3 regions of the Arthrobacter sp. USHLN218 genome follow, and region 1 is predicted to be linked to each of the others. Evidence: riboswitches for the same ligand, from Rfam matches in the RefSeq annotation. Region 1 holds a riboswitch; each other region holds the start of a gene.
The links. Region 1 has a riboswitch for thiamine pyrophosphate ahead of thiD (bifunctional hydroxymethylpyrimidine kinase/phosphomethylpyrimidine kinase). Riboswitches for the same ligand answer to the same signal wherever they lie in the genome.
Positions count from the first base shown of each region.

Region 2: it holds a riboswitch for thiamine pyrophosphate, as region 1 does, so the genes downstream of both, WFH44_RS13030 (ECF transporter S component) here and thiD (bifunctional hydroxymethylpyrimidine kinase/phosphomethylpyrimidine kinase) in region 1, are expected to answer to the same signal.
Region 3: it holds a riboswitch for thiamine pyrophosphate, as region 1 does, so the genes downstream of both, thiO (glycine oxidase ThiO) here and thiD (bifunctional hydroxymethylpyrimidine kinase/phosphomethylpyrimidine kinase) in region 1, are expected to answer to the same signal.

Region 1 is NZ_JBBCYT010000007.1:229,025-234,270, forward strand. It holds gene WFH44_RS16730 (Rne/Rng family ribonuclease) at 1-3,339, shown strand, start outside; TPP riboswitch at 3,406-3,502, shown strand; gene thiD (bifunctional hydroxymethylpyrimidine kinase/phosphomethylpyrimidine kinase) at 3,569-5,071, shown strand.
Region 2 is NZ_JBBCYT010000005.1:139,191-144,436, reverse strand. It holds gene WFH44_RS13035 (ABC transporter ATP-binding protein) at 1-1,499, opposite strand, end outside; gene WFH44_RS13030 (ECF transporter S component) at 1,499-2,137, opposite strand; TPP riboswitch at 2,182-2,319, opposite strand; gene WFH44_RS13025 (DUF4235 domain-containing protein) at 2,428-2,691, shown strand; gene mnhG (monovalent cation/H(+) antiporter subunit G) at 2,854-3,360, opposite strand; gene WFH44_RS13015 (monovalent cation/H+ antiporter complex subunit F) at 3,350-3,631, opposite strand; gene WFH44_RS13010 (Na+/H+ antiporter subunit E) at 3,628-4,194, opposite strand; gene WFH44_RS13005 (Na+/H+ antiporter subunit D) at 4,191-5,246, opposite strand, start outside.
Region 3 is NZ_JBBCYT010000002.1:541,785-547,030, reverse strand. It holds gene WFH44_RS06260 (thiazole synthase) at 1-394, opposite strand, end outside; gene thiS (sulfur carrier protein ThiS) at 397-633, opposite strand; gene thiO (glycine oxidase ThiO) at 630-1,787, opposite strand; TPP riboswitch at 1,785-1,918, opposite strand; gene thiE (thiamine phosphate synthase) at 2,003-2,656, shown strand; gene WFH44_RS06240 (ferritin-like fold-containing protein) at 2,657-3,355, opposite strand; gene WFH44_RS06235 (RNB domain-containing ribonuclease) at 3,408-4,979, shown strand.

The DNA.
Region 1 (5,246 bases):
CCGGCGCCCGCACGGACCCGCGTCCGCCGCACCCGGAAACCGGCCGCCGCATCCGCGGGCGCCGGGGGTGCCGTAACCGTTCCGCCGATGCCGGCCGAGCCGCCGGCCGTGGGAGAAGCGGACACGCAGAGCGACGCCGCTCCGGCGCAGGGCGCAGAAGCCCCGCCTGCCGAAACCGAGGCGCCCGCCAAGCCCAAGACGACCCGCCGCCGGAAAGCCGCACCCAAGGCCGAAGCCCAGGCGGCCGAGACCCAGGCCACCGAGGCGCCGGCCGACCAGCCTGCGGCCGGCCAGCCTGCGGCCGGCGCCGCCGCCGTCGAGAAGGTCGGCACGGAAGGGGCTACCGCGGAGAGCACCGCCGCTGTCCAGGCCTCCCCGGAACAGGCTGCCGCCGAGCCCGCTGCGGAGGAGCCCGCCGCAGCCGAGCCCGCTGCAGCCGAGGCGGCCCCCGCACCGGCGCGGACGCGCCGGACCCGCACTTCGACCCGGAAGAAGCCGGCCGCGAAAGCGGAGGAAACCGCCGAAGTTTCCGAGCCGGCCGGTCCGTCTGCGGAGCCCACCGAGACCGCCGGGTCCGCTCCCGCCGCGGCTGGCGAGCCGGCCGTCGAGGCCGCCTCCGCAGAGCCAGCCCGCGCTGAGGCCGGGGAGGCGCCGCAGGACCAGTCGTCGCCCGCCGGTGAAGCGGCCCAGGACGAGACTGCCCAGGACGAGAGCGCCCAGGATGCGGCAGCGCCGCTGAATCCGTTCGCAGTGCCCGAGTCGCCGATGTCGCTGCTGTTCCATGCGCCGGACCTGACCACGGTCCGCCCCGCCCGGCCTGCCGAGGAGCCCGAGCCGGCCGAAGCAGCCGACGAGGAGGAGGGCGGCCGCCGCCGAAGCCGGCGGAACCGCCGTTCGAAGAGCAAGAACCGCACCGAGGCCGTCGAAGAGACCGCCACGGAAGAAACGCCTGGCGCCACGGAAGAGGAAGCCGCCCCGGAAGCGGCCGACGGGGTGACCGCACGCCGCCGGCGCCGTCGGCGCCGCGGCGACCAGGACCTGGAGCTGACGGGCGGCCACGAAGATGATCCGCCTAACACGGTCACGCGGGTCCGCGCACCGCGGCCGGTCAGCGAAACCGCGCCGAGCAACCGCGTCTCTTCCGTCAAGGGCTCGACCCGGCTCGAGGCCAAGAAGCAGCGGCGCCGGGAGTCCCGGGAGTCGGGCCGCCGCCGCCAAGTCATCACCGAGGCCGAGTTCCTCGCACGCCGGGAGTCCGTAGACCGGCAGATGGTGGTTCGCCAGCGCGATGACCGCATCCAGATTGCCGTCCTCGAGGACGGTGTGCTGGCCGAGCACTTCGTCTCCAAGACCCAGCAGGACTCGCTGATCGGCAACGTCTACCTGGGCAAGGTGCAGAACGTGCTGCCGAGCATGGAGGCGGCGTTCGTGGACATCGGACGCGGCCGCAACGCCGTACTTTATGCCGGCGAGGTCAACTGGGACGCGGCGCATCTGGATGGCCAGCCCCGCCGCATCGAGAACGCCCTCAAGTCCGGCGACTCGGTGCTCGTGCAGGTCACCAAGGACCCCGTCGGCCACAAGGGAGCCCGGCTGACCAGCCAGATCTCCCTGCCCGGCCGGTTCCTGGTCTACGTGCCCGGCGGGTCGATGACCGGCATCTCGCGCAAGCTTCCGGATGTCGAGCGCAACCGGCTCAAGAAGATCCTCAAGGAGCACGTCCCCGAGGGCGCCGGCGTGATCGTGCGCACGGCCGCCGAAGGCGCCAGCGAGGAAGAGTTGATGAACGACATCAACCGGCTGCGCGCCCAGTGGGAAGGCATCGACGGCAGGGCCAAGTCGAACAAGACGCTGCCGCCCGAGATGCTCTACGCCGAGCCTGACCTGACCATCAAGGTTGTGCGCGACGTGTTCAACGAGGACTTCTCCAAGCTCATCGTCTCCGGCGAGGAAGCCTGGGACACCATCGAGGCCTACGTGACCTACGTGGCCCCGGACCTGGTGGACCGCCTGGAGAAGTGGAGCGCGGACGAGGATATCTTCTCGGCCAACCGGATCGACGAACAGATCCACAAGGCGCTCGAGCGCAAGGTCTTCCTGCCCTCGGGCGGCTCCCTGGTGATCGATCGGACCGAGGCCATGACAGTGGTGGACGTCAACACCGGCAAGTTCACCGGATCGGGCGGCAACCTCGAAGAAACCGTCACCAAGAACAACCTCGAGGCGGCTGAGGAAGTCGTCCGGCAGCTGCGCCTGCGCGATATCGGCGGCATCATCGTCATCGACTTCATCGACATGGTGCTCGAAGCCAACCGCGACCTGGTCCTGCGCCGGCTCGTCGAGTGCCTCGGCCGTGACCGGACCAAGCACCAGGTTGCCGAGGTGACGTCCCTGGGCCTGGTCCAGATGACGCGCAAGCGCATGGGCACCGGCCTGCTGGAGGTGTTCGGCGAAAACTGCGAGCACTGCGGCGGCAGGGGCGTCGTGACCCACGACGAGCCGATCGAGCACCGCCGGGCAGCAGTCGCCGCGGAGCACCATCAGCACCATGTTCGCGCGGAGAAGGCGCCGCGTCCGGAGCGGCAGTCGCGCAGCGAGAAGCGCCGGAACCGCGGCCAAGGCAACCAGGATGCGGGCCAGCAGGCGCAGGCCGCCCATGAGGCGCCTCAGCCGGACGACGCGGAGCGCCAGGCCAAGGCCCAGGCCACCCGGGCCGCGCTGGCGAACATTGCCGCCGCAGCCCAGGCCGCGCACGAGGCCGAGGACCATGCCCATGAGCTGGCCGAGGCGGGCGCTGCCCCGTCCGCACCGGTCCTGAAGATCAACGGCGAGGAAGTGGCGCTGCCGCGGGCCGAGCACAGCCCGGCCGCCGCGAGCGAAAAGCCGGCCCTGACGCTCGAGAACCTGACCGAGGCCTTCGACCGGGTCAGCCCCGAGGTCAAGGCGGAGAAGCCCGCCCCGGCCGAAACCCGGCCGGGGGCCGCGCCGGAGCCGTCCGCGGCGGAGGCGTCCTCAGCATCTGCCGCACCCGCCGCCGAACCCGTGCAGCCGGCACGTGCGCAGGCGGAGCCGGGCACGGCACCTGCGCAGGCGCAACCGGCCACGGCACCGACGGGCCGGCGCCGGCGCCACCGGGCCGCCGTCCGGCCGCAGGGAGCGGCCAATGCCGAACCCGTCCAGCAGCTCCCGGAAGCCCCCGCGCCCGCGGTTGCCGCCGGAGGCGCCCCGGCCGCCCGCCGGGTGTCGGTCTCCGCGCCGGCGGCCAAGCCGGCCCAGCCGGAGAAGAAGGGCGCCGAGCCGGTAATCCTTGGCGTGGGAGTCCCCGCTTCCGAGCTCTGACCACGGCAGCAAAAACGCCGCCGGGTGCCTCTTACTTGGCACCCGGCGGCGTTTTGCTATGCTGGCGTCAGTGACACGGGGTGCCGGTAACGCCGGCTGAGATGGATACCCGTTGAACCTGAACCAGTTAGGACTGGCGGAGGGATTGTCACACGGCTCCGCCGGCGTTGCCTCTATATTTCGATCGTCCCGCCGCGCTGCCGTGCAACGCTCGCTCCGCCTCTGATCGATGGAGCCAGCAGTGGAAACCCGCAGCATCCCCAGGGTACTGAGCATCGCCGGAACCGACCCGACCGGCGGCGCCGGCATCCAGGCGGACCTGAAGAGCATCGCGGCCAACGGCGGTTACGGCATGGCCGCCGTCACGGCACTGGTCGCCCAGAACACGCGGGGCGTGCGCAGCGTGCACACGCCGCCGCCGTCGTTCCTGGCGGAGCAGCTGGCAGCAGTCAGCGACGACGTCGAGATCGACGCCGTGAAGATCGGCATGCTCGGCTCGGCGGACATTATCGAAGCGGTCGGGGAGTGGCTCGCGGAAACCGCGCCCGCCGTCGTCGTTATTGATCCGGTGATGGTGGCGACCAGCGGCGACCGGCTGCTGGAACCGGCGGCAGAGGAATCCCTGCGACTGCTGCTGCGGAACGCGCACCTCGTTACTCCCAACCTTCCGGAACTCGGTGTGCTGCTCAACGAGCCGATGGCAGAAGACTGGGACGCGGCGCTGGCCCAGGGCCGCACCCTCTCGCGCCGCTACGGGACCATTGTGCTGGTGAAGGGCGGGCACCTGCCCGGCGGCGATTGCCCCGACGCACTGGTGGACGTGCACGGTCGCCTCGCCGAGGACGTCGTCGAATTCCGCTCGGCGCGCGTGGCCACGGCCAACACGCATGGCACCGGCTGCTCCCTCTCCTCGGCGATGGCGACGGTGCAGGCGCGGACCGGGGACTGGACCGAGTCGCTGAAACAGGTCAAGGACTGGCTCTTCGGCGCGCTGGCCCGCGCCGACGAGCTGGAAGTCGGCCAGGGCAACGGGCCCATCCACCACTTCCACCACCACACTCCGCGGCCGCCCGCCGCCTTCAGCGCCGAGTGCTGGGAAGACATTGCCGGCCTGCGCGCGGGAATTTTCGGCCTCGGCTTCATCCGCCAGCTGGGTGACGGATCGCTGCCGGAGACCGACTTCGGCTACTACCTCGCGCAGGACGCGCTCTACCTGTCCGGCTATTCGCGTGCGCTGGCGCTTGCGAGCAGCTTGGCGCCGACGGCGGGGGAGCAGCTGTTCTGGGCGAAGGGAGCCCGCGACTGCATCGAGGTGGAGGCGCAGCTGCACCGGGAATGGCTCAGCGAGCGCGAGGTGCCCGGCGGGCTCGGGCCCGTGACCAAGCAGTATGTCGACCATCTGCTGGCGACCGGCGCCTCCGGCGGCTATGCCGAGCTCGTTGCGGCGGTCATTCCGTGCTACTGGCTGTATGCGCACGTCGGCGAGGTGCTCCACGGCGCCTACCGGGCCTCGGGAGCGGCCGGGCATCCGTACGGCGACTGGCTGGAAACCTACGCGGACCAGGGGTTCGCTGAGGCGACGCGGCAGGCGGTCGGTATCATGGACGATGTTGCCGCGCGTTCGACCGAGGACGTGCGGCGGCGGATGCTTGAGGCGTTCCGCGAGTCCTCGCGCTACGAACTCCGGTTCTTCGACGCGCCGCGGCTGCACGCCGGAGGGACGCCCGCCTGAGCAGGGGCGCCGATCGCCGGGGTACGCCACGCCGGACCAGCCGGTATTTGCGGGTTGGAGCGGATATAGCGTAACCTAGTTCTTCGGTGCAAACGCCTTCGAAGGGATCATCCCGTTGGCGTGACTGCACAGCGCTGGCGCGGAGCTAATCAGGCCCGCAGAAGAGCGCGTAAAG
Region 2 (5,246 bases), on a different contig from region 1:
GTCCCCCCGAGGACGGCCGTGAACTCCTCGTCGTGCGTCACCGAAACGACGGCGGTGCCGGCGTCGAGGAGCTCGGTCAGGAAGGAGGCGAGCTCGGCCCAGGTCCTCGCGTCCTGCCCGAAGGTCGGCTCGTCCAGTACCAGCACCCTGGGGCGGGCCGCCAGCACGGTGGCCACGGAGAGCCGGCGCTTCTCGCCGCCGGAGAGCGTGTAGGGGTTGGCCTCGGTCAGGTGGTCCAGGCGGAGCCGCGCGAGCAGCTCGTCCACCGCCTCGGCGCCACGGCCCAGGTGCCGCGGGCCGACCATCAGTTCATCCAGCACCGTGCCCGTGACGAACTGGTGCTCGGGTTCCTGGAAAACCGTGCCGATCCGCGCGATGAGCTGCTTCGCCTTCCATTTGAACGGGTCCGTCCCCGCCCCTGCGGCGAGTCCGACGGCGGCGCTCACCTGTCCGTCTGCCGGTGCCAGCAGTCCCGCGAGGGTGAGCGCAAAGGTCGATTTCCCGGCACCGTTGGGACCGGTGACCGTCAGGGCCCGGCCGTCGCACACCGCGGCGTCGATCCCCGACTGGACCGGCACCCGGCCGCGGCCGCGCCGGCGGGCAGGTTCCCGGGAGACGGCGAGCCGCTCGGCCGCCAGCAGGAGTTCGCCGCTGCCGGAATTGGACCGGGGCCGGGTCGCCGGAACCAGCCCGGGAACCCACACCCCCGTCGCCGCCAGCATCCGGCCGGCATGGGCGAGGACCTCGGCGGGCGGCCCGTCCTGCAGCACCGCGGGCTGCGGGGCCCCCGACGCGGAGAGGCCCGGCTGCAGCACGACGATCCGGTCGACGAGGTCCTTCCACACGCCGACCCGGTGCTCTACGACGATCATCGTGGCTCCGGTCTTGTCCAGGCTGCGGCCGACGGCGTCGCGCACCTCCAGCACCCCGGCCGGGTCCAGGTTGGCCGTGGGCTCGTCGAGCAGGACCAGCCCAGGGCGCATGGCCAGGATGCCGGCCAGCGCGAGCCGCTGTTTCTGCCCGCCGGACAGGGCGGACGTGGGGTGGTCCAGGGCCAGGCCGCCGAGTCCGACGTCGTCCAGCGCCTCGCCCACGCGCCGCCAGATTTCGTCCCGCGGCACGGCCAGGTTCTCGGCGCCGAAGGCGACGTCGTCGCCCAGCCGCGAGAGCACCACCTGGGTCTCGGGGTCCTGCTGCATCAGGCCGGCCCGCCCGCGCTGCCCGCGCGGCGGCATCCCGTCGATCAGCAGCGTGCCCGCCTCGTCGGCCCCGTCGTCGTCGTCGCCCAGCACCCCGGCCAAGGCGTGCAACAGCGTGGATTTGCCGGCTCCGGACGCTCCGAGCAGCAGCACCCGTTCGCCCGGCCGGATGTCCAGGTCCAGTCCGTGGACCGCCGCCGCGGTCCGGCCGGCGTGGCGCCAGCCCCAGCCCCGCGCTGACACCGAGGCCGGCCGCGTTGCCGCGGAGGTTCCCGCCGCGCCGGCCACCGAGGCAGCCATCAGGAGAAGACGGGCTCGGTCGCTGCCTTGCGGGACGCGAAGGAGCTGAGCGCCCCGGTCCGGGCCAGGCCGCGGGTGGCCACCCAGGACAGGGCCCCGGCGATGACCGCGCCGGAGATCGCGGTGCAGACGATGTAGAACAGCTTGTCCCCCGCCTCGTACGCGATGTTCCAGCCCCACGGAGCGAAGGAATCGTTCAGTCCGCAGAACAGCCCCGCCCCGGCACCGGCGAGCAGCGCGACCGGCAGGTTGAACTTGCGGTACAGGAACGCCGCGAAGACCAGCTCGGCACCCAGCCCCTGCAGCATGCCGGAGAGCAGCACCGTGGTGCCGTACTGCGAGCCCATGATCAGTTCGCCCGTGGCGGCGACGGTCTCGCAGAACAGGGCGGCGCCCGGCTTGCGGATGATCAGCATCCCCAGCACGGCCGGGATCATCCAGCCGCCGGCGTACAGGCCGGTCAGCGGCGGGTACAGCGCGTTGACCGGCGCCGAGACAAGGTTGGCGCCCTGGGACCAGGCCCAGAAGATGACGCCGCCGGCCACGGCGATCAGTGCCGCGACCACGATGTCGACAACGCGCCAGCTGTAGTTGGGTTTGCGGGCGGCCGCCGGCGCGGAACGTTCAAAGGTGCTCATGGAATCCTCCTGAGGTCCAGGAGGGGAGGGCGGCCCGTACGGGCAGCCCTGAGAACTCGACTCCCTTCGCCGGTACTAACCGGAGCAGGTTCGAGGGTCTGCGGTTGGCCGCACTCTCAGCGTCCCGCCCGGTGCACGGCTGCTGCCGCCTGTCCGGATCGGACGCTCCCCTGTCGTCATGTGCTGTTATCAGCGCCTTCAAGTCTACACTCCGGCCCGGCCGAAGCCCCCACCGGTTTCGAACGGTTAGGCTGGGCGTAGATGACGATTACCTATTCAAGGGAGCGGCAATGCATTTGATCCTGAAGCTGATGGGCACCGGTGTCAGCATCGCGGCCGGTTTGGCCGGAGCGAAGCTGATCGACATCCTCTGGAAGCTCGTCACCGGGAATGAATCCCCGAAGCAGGACACGGAGGCGATGGAGAACACCCTGCGCGCCACCCTGGTGTTCGCGGTGATCTCCGGTGCCGTCAGCGCCATGATCCGCGTGCTCTCGCAGCGCGGTACCCAGCACGCCATCAACCGCTTCACGAAGACGCGGGATCTGGTCTAGCAGAAATTAACGACGACGACGGAGGCCAGGCGCGAACCTGGCCTCCGTCGTCGTTCTCCAGTTGATCGCGGCCCAGCAGCTCCGCCGGACTCCCGCAGCACCCCGGCGTCCCGGCACCGTCCGGCAGCACCCCGGCGTCCCCGTTATTGGGCCGGCGGCGCCTCAGCGTCCCGGCGCAGCGCCGTCGGCATCCTGCCGCCGGTCCGCCCGCGCCGCCGCCTCCGCGGCGAGCTCGGCTTCCGCGGCCGCGGTGTCCAGCCCCTCCGCCGCGTCCGCATCCACGCTCCCGGGCTCCTCGGGCATGGGCAGGTTTTCTTCTTCCGCCGCCTTGCGGACCACTTCGTCCAGTTCGTCGATGCTCAGCGTGTCCCTGCGCAGGTGCTTGGTCCGGTAACCCGCGCGGCCGACCATGTGGGCCGAGACCGGGACGGTGAGCAGCTGGAACAGCCACGCGAGGATCAGTACCGGAACCGCGGCCCAGCTGCGCAGCTGCAGCCCCAGCCCTATGAGGAGCAGGAACAGGCCGAAGACCTGCGGCTTGGTGGCGGCGTGCATGCGCGAGAGCAGGTCCGGGAAGCGGAGCATGCCGATGGCCGCGGCCAGGGACATCAGCGACCCGACGACCAGGCAGGCGGCGGCGAGGATCTCGAGGACGGCGTCAGTGTTCATGGGGCCGCCTGTCGATCACGTAGCGGGCCACGGCGACGGAGCCGATGAAGCCGACCAGCGAAATGATGACCACGAGGGTCAAGTTGTCCTGGTGCTTCCGGACCGCCATGTCCGCGATGATGCCGGCGCAGACGATCGCGAGCAGGACGTCGATCCCCATCACCCGGTCCAGGATCGAGGGGCCCTTCACGACGCGGAAGATGGCCACCGCGGCCGCGATCGTGAGAATCGCACCGACGATGACCAGCACAATGTCCATGATGCCGGTCATCGTGCACCTCCCTGCTGCCCCTGCTGTATTCCGTCCCTGATGATGGCCATTTCCTCCCTGCTGCCGATGCTCCTGATCAGCCCTTCCTCGATCCGCAGCACCTGGTCCCGGAACCGCCCGGCCTGCTCCGGGGACTCGATGTCCAGGCAGTGCAGGTAGAGCGTGGACGTGGACCGGTCCACGTCCACCACGAGGCTGCCCGGGATGAGCGAGATGGTGTGGCCCGTGGCGGTCACGATCAGGTCGGAGCGGCTGCGCAGCCGGACCGCCAGCACCGCGTTCTTGGTCCGCGGCCCCTTGGCCACCGCCACCCACAGGACCTGGAAGCTGGCCACCGCCACGTTGCCGATGAACTTCACCACGAAGACCAGGCTGGCCAGGACGTTGAGCCTGCCGCCCAGCTCCACCGGCGGCAGATAGAAGACGTTGACGACGACGAGCGCGATCGCCAGGCCGAAGATGAGGTTGCCCGCGCTGTAGTCCTGCCAGAGGGCGCCCCACATGATGACCAGCCAGACGAGGAGCGGGATTTCCTTCAGCAGCGGGATCCGGGTGCGCGTCACGGCTGGAGTCCTTCCGCCGCGCCGGGTCCGAGCACCGCTTCGATATAGGGCACGCGCGCCAGCAGGCCCACGCCGGCCTGTTCACTGAGCTGGAAGAGCGGGCCGGCGAACACCGTCAGCGCGACGCCGAGGACGACGAGCCCGATGGTGGCACCCACCATGCTCTTGGGCAGCACGTTGCTGGTTGTCTGCGGCGCCTTTCCGGCCGCGACCTTCAGCGCGACGGCGGGTGCCTTGGCCGGCACGACGTGCTCCCCGCGGGGCGCACGGTCGGGGACGGCGGCCAGCAGGACCGGGTCCGGATGCTCCGCGTCCGCGGGAGTGCGCCAGAAGGCGCGGTTCCAGACCCGCGCCATGGCCAGCAAGGTCAGCAGCGAGGTCAGCACGCCGCCCGCGACCAGCACGTACGCCAGCGGCGTGCCCAGGTTGACGCCGGCCTGGAGCAGCCCGAGCTTGCCCAGGAAGCCGGAGAACGGCGGGATCCCGGCCAGGTTCATCGCGGGCACGAAGAACAGGATCGCCAGCAGCGGTGACAGCCGGGCCAGTCCGCCCAGGCGGTCCATGTTGGAGGTCCCGCCGCGCCGCTCGATGAGGCCGGTGACCAGGAAGAGGCTCGTCTGGACGGTGATGTGGTGTGCCACGTAGTAGACCGTGGAGGCCAGCCCGAGCACGGAGCCAAGCGCCAGCCCGAAGACCATGTAGCCGATGTGGCTGACGAGCGTGAAGGACAGCATTCGCTTGATGTCGATCTGCGCTATCGCGCCGAGGATACCGACCACCATGGTTAGCAGCGCCACGATCATCAGGAAGTTGTTGATCCGGTCCCCCGGGAACAGCAGGGTCTCGGTACGGATCAGGGCGTAGACGCCGACCTTGGTGAGCAGGCCGGCGAACACCGCCGTGACCGGCGCCGGCGCCGTCGGATAGGAGTCGGGGAGCCAGAAGGACAGCGGGAACACCGCGGCCTTGATGCCGAACGCGACCACCAGCATCAGGTGCAGGATCATCTGCGTCGAGCCGTCCAGGTCGCCGAGCTTCACGGCCAGGTCCGC
Region 3 (5,246 bases), on a different contig from region 1:
TGGTGTAGGCGAAAACCTTGAACCCGCGGCCGGCCAGCTGTTCCGTCGCCTCCAGCAGCTCCGCCGCGTCGGGCAGCAGGGTTTCCTCGTCGGCGATGACCTCCAGCTTCACCCAGTCCGTCTCCAGCGCCTCGCGTGCCAGCTCGGCCGTCAGCACGGCCTCCCTGGCGGTGAAGCAGCCGGCGGTGTTCGGCAGGATGCGGATGCCCTGCCGTTCCAGCAGGGCGAACAGCGAGGCACCGGTGCCCGGGCTGTAGCGCCGCATCGCCACCGTGGTCAGCTCTGTCCCGGACGCCTGCAGGGCCGCGCCCAGTCCGTCCAGGCTGGGCGCTCCCCCGGTGCCCATGATCAGCCGCGATCCCAGCCGGGTTCCGTCAATGACCAGCTCGTCCATTCCTAGCCTCCCTGCACTGCGGTGATCAGTTCCACGCCGTCGCCCTCGGACAGCAGCGTGCCCGCCCAGCTTCCGCGCGGCGCCACTTCGGCGTTCAGCGCCACCGCGACGCCCAGCCGTCCGCCGTCGTCCGGTTTACCTTCCGCCGTCAGGCGCCGGCCCGTCGTGGCGGCGACCAGATCCAGCAGGGTCATTCCCTCGGCGACCGGCTGCCGGTCCCCGTTCAGGGTGATATTCATCGTTGGCTCCCTTCCATGCTTGTGCTGAAGCGGTCCGGCCGGAACGCCAGCAGTTCCCGGGGCACCGGCAGGCCTTCCGCCAGGTCGGCGCAGACCTTGGCCGCCGCCGGGGCGAGCAGGACCCCGTGCCGGAAGAAGCCGGTGGCGACCAGCAAGCCCGGCACTTCCCCTCCCGACTCCGCCACGCGCCCGAGCAGCGGCGCATTGTCCGGGGTGCCCGGCCGCGCCCGGCAGGTGGTCTCTTCGAGCTGAAGCTCGGCAACCGCCGGCACCAGCGCCTGGGCGTCGCGCAGCAGCTGGTACACGCCGCCTGCCGAGGGTGCATCCGAGCCGTCCTCGCGCGACGTGGCGCCAATGACCACGGTTCCGTCCTCGCGCGGCACCACGTAGACCGGCAGGCCGCGCACGAGCCCGCGCACCGTCAGGCGCACCAGCGGCCGCAGGGCCTGCGGGACCCGCAGGCGCAGGATGTCGCCGTAGACCGGCCGCAGCGGCAGCCGCAGGGATGCGGGCAGACCGTCCAGCGCCGCGGCGCCCAGCCCGTTGGCCACCACGGTCTCGTCCGCCGCAACCCGCGTCCCGTCATCGAGGACGACGCCGGTCACTTCCCCGCTGCCCGACCTCGCCAGCGCGGCGGCTCGCCGGCGCACCATGCCGGCCCCGGCCTCGGCGAGCGCGTCCAGCAGCGCCGCGGACAGGACACGCGGATCGATCTGGTGGTCGTCGGGGGCGAGGAAGGCTCCGGACAGGGCCGGAGACAGCGCCGGCTCCAGCCGGCGAGCCTCGCGGCTGGTCAGCTGTTCCACCCGCAGTCCCTGGGCCAGCTGGGCCTGGCGCAGGTCCTCAAGGGCCAGCCGGTCGGCCGCATCGAAGGCCGCCACCAGCGTTCCCGCTGCCTGGTGTCCCGTAGTGCCCAGCCCCTGCAGGAAGTCCGGGTACCGGCGGGCGGACGCCAGGGTCAGCGCGAGCAGCTGCTCCTCCTGGTAGTACAGCTCGCTGACCGGGGCCAGCATGCCGGCGGCAGCGAATGTCGCTCCGGACGCGGGAGCCGGGTCGATCACGGTCACGCGGTGCCCGCGGCGCGCTGCCTCCCAGGCGATGCCCAGTCCGACGATGCCGGCGCCGACCACGGCAAGATGTTTTTGACCAGCCAAAGTCCGTCATTCCTTCCCTACGCCGGTACGAACCGGATCAGGTTCAACGGTCGGTGCCACGCACCCTCTCAGCCTGTCGGCTCCGGCTCACGAGGCCGGCGCCGCGGTACCAGGCTCCCGCAGTGTCGCCACCAGTGTACTCATCGCGGGCCGGGCGCCGCGGATGTGACGCCCGGCGGATAGGGCACCGCCGCCGCAAGGTTATGGTTGCAGCTATGGATTTGAGCTCAGCCCGGCTGTACCTGTGCACGGATGCCCGTAAGGCGCAGGGCGATTTTGAACAGTTCCTTGACGCCGCCTACGCAGGCGGCGTCGACATCATCCAGCTGCGGGACAAGTCGCTCGACGCGGCCGAAGAGCTCGATCTGCTGCACGCCCTCGCCGAGGTCGCTGCGCGGCACACGGGGCTGTGGTCGGTCAACGACCGCGCCGACCTCGCCGCCGTCGCCGGGGCACCGGTCTTCCATGCCGGGCAGCGGGACCTGCCGCCGTCCGCGGCACGGAGCGTCCTGTCGAATGGCGCGGCCGGCGGGGCCGTCATCGGCCGCTCCACGCACACGCCGGCGCAGGTTGGCGCCGCACTGCAGGACGCCGAGGTTGACTACTTCTGCACGGGTCCGGTGTGGGCGACCCCCACGAAACCGGGCCGGGCCGCGGTCGGCCTGGAACTGGTGGCGGAAGCCGCGGCGCAGTCTGCGGCGGCGGGCTCCGCCAAACCCTGGTTCGCCATCGGCGGGATCGGGCTGGACAACATCGCGGAGGTGACCGGCGCGGGCGCCCGGAGGGTCGTCGTCGTACGCGCCATCACGGCGGCGGAGGATCCCGCGGCCGCGGCAGCCAAGCTGAAGGCGGCGCTGCCCCCGCTGTGATCAGGCGGTCAGGCCCAGCGCGTTCATGCGGCGGGAATGGTTCCGCGTCAGTTCCGCGAACAGCTCGGTAATGACGGTCTCCTGCGCCCCGGGTTCATCGAATCCCAGCAGGCCGCCCAGGAAGGACCGCTCGATCCCGATCCGCTGGGCCTGGGTCAGCGCCTCGCCGACCAGGCGCCGCCCCCACAGGGCCAGCCGCGAGGCCAGCCGTTCATTGCCCTGGAGGGCCTGCGCGAGCCGGGTGGTCAGCAGCTCCAGCTGCTCCTTGTTCTCCTTGATGCCGGCGACGACCTCGCGGGTCTGCGGGTCAAGCCGGCTGGCAATCGCGCGATAGAAGTCGCCGGAGACCGCATCGGCCACGTAGGCCTTCATCAGCGACTCGTACCAGTCCCCCGGCCGGGTCCGCTCATGGAACGCATCGATCGAGGCCTGGAACGGCAGCATCGCCGTCTGCACGTCGACGCCCATGCGCGCCAGCTCGGCGCTCACCATCTCGAAATGCTCGAATTCGATCACGGCCACCCGGCCGATCTCGGCCCGGTCCCGCAGCGTCGGCGAGAAGCGGGCATCGGAGGAAAAACGCTCGAAGGCCGAGAGCTCCCCGTAGGCCATGACGCCGTACAGATCGATGACGTACTGGCGGTGGGCCTCATCCGTGCCGGCCGCGGGCGCGCCGGCCGGCTGCTCTTCGGTGCTCATAGGTTCCAGCGTAGCCTGACCTGCGGCGCCGCCTGAGGATTAGGCTGGGGATGTGCCGTACCCACATCTGGATGCCAAGGTCAACGAATCGCAGCACCTGCTTGCCCGCGTCCTGAAGGAACTGCGGACCGAGCTGGAGCTGCCCGGCCCGTTCCCGCCGTCCGTGCTGGCTGAGGCGGAGCGTGCGGTGTCCGGCCAGCGCCTGCCCCGGCGCGACTTCACCGCGCTCGAATTCGTTACCGTCGACCCGCCCGGATCGACGGACCTGGACCAGGCGATGTACCTGGAGCGTGCCGGCGACGGCTACCGGGCCTGGTACGCCATCGCCGACGTTCCCTCGTTCATCGAGCCGGGCGGAGAACTGGACCGGGCCACCCGGCTTCGCGGCCAGACCATCTACGCGCCGGACGGACGGATCCCGCTGCACCCCGATGCCATCGGAGAGAACGCCGGCAGCCTGCTGCCCGACGTTGACCGCAGCGCCTACGTCTGGGAGTTCGTGCTCGACGGCGGTGCGAACGTTCTGCAGGTCTCCCTCACCCGGGCGATGGTGCGCAGCCGGGCCAAGCTAACCTACGCACAGGTCCAGGAGGACATCGATTCGGGAACCGCCCCGGACTACCTGGCGCTGCTGAAAGAGATCGGCATCAAACGCCAGGCGCTGGAACTCGCCCGCGGCGGCGCGAGCCTCGAACTGCCGGAGGAGGAGATCGCGCACGACGGGCGGCATTACTTCATCCTGGCCCGGCCCGCCCTCCCGGTGGAGGACTGGAACGCCCAGCTGTCCCTCATGACCGGCATGGCGGCGGCGCGGATCATGCTGGCGGGCAAGGTCGGCATCCTGCGTACCATGCCCGCACCGGACGCCGAGTCCGAGGAGCGGTTCCGCCGCCAGACCATGGCTTTGGGCCATCCGTGGCCGCGGAACATTGCCTACGGCGAATACCTGCGCGGGCTGGACACCTCGGAACCGAAGCAGCTGGCCATCATGAACGCGGCAGGATCGCTGTTCCGCGGCGCCGGCTACACCCCCTTCGACGGAGAGCCCCCGGCCGAGGACATCCAGGCCGCGATTGCGGCCCCCTACGCCCACACCACCGCACCGCTGCGCCGTTTGGTGGACCGCTTCGTCCTGCTGACCTGCGAGGCCCTGGTCTCGGGGCTGCAGGTCCCGGACTGGGTGCGGCAGGCCCTGCCGCAGCTGCCGGAGCTGATGGCGGCCTCCGACCAGCTTGCGTCACGGCTGGACCGGGCTTCCCTGGATGCCGTCGAAGCGGCGCTCCTCAGCCACCGCGTCGGCGAGGAGTTCGATGCCGTGGTCATCAGCGCGCGGCAAAACAACAACCGCCACGGCAACGGCTCCAACGGCTCCAACGGCTCCAACGGCAACGGGAACGGAACCGGCAGCGGCAACGGAAACCGAAACGGGAAAGGCAACGGCAACGGTTCCAACGGGAACGGCCGGCGCGACCCGGTCCCGCGCGGCACGGTCCAGCTCAGCGAACCGGCCGTGACGGCCCGCTGCGAGGGCGAACTGGAGCCGGGCACCTCGGTCCGGGTCCGGCTCATCGAGGCGGATATCGTCAAGCGCTCGGTGCTGTTCGAGCGCGTCGCCGGCTCCTGACCCGGCGCCCGGATTCTCCTCGGCTCCGTGGCCGGGCGCCCGGAACCGCGGCACGACCTGCCGGCGCCCCGGTGCCTTCGCCGGCGATTTGCGTGTGCCCGGTAGACTGGGAAGCGTAGAACTGGATGCCCGGTCGTTGAATGTTCGAAGACTTTGTAAGTTTCAACTCAACAGATCCCGCCCCTACGCGATTTTTGTTCGCCGGACCGGCCATGGATGGCCTCGGTCCGGCACGCAGTTGTTAGCCCGCGATCGGCTTCCGCTGGA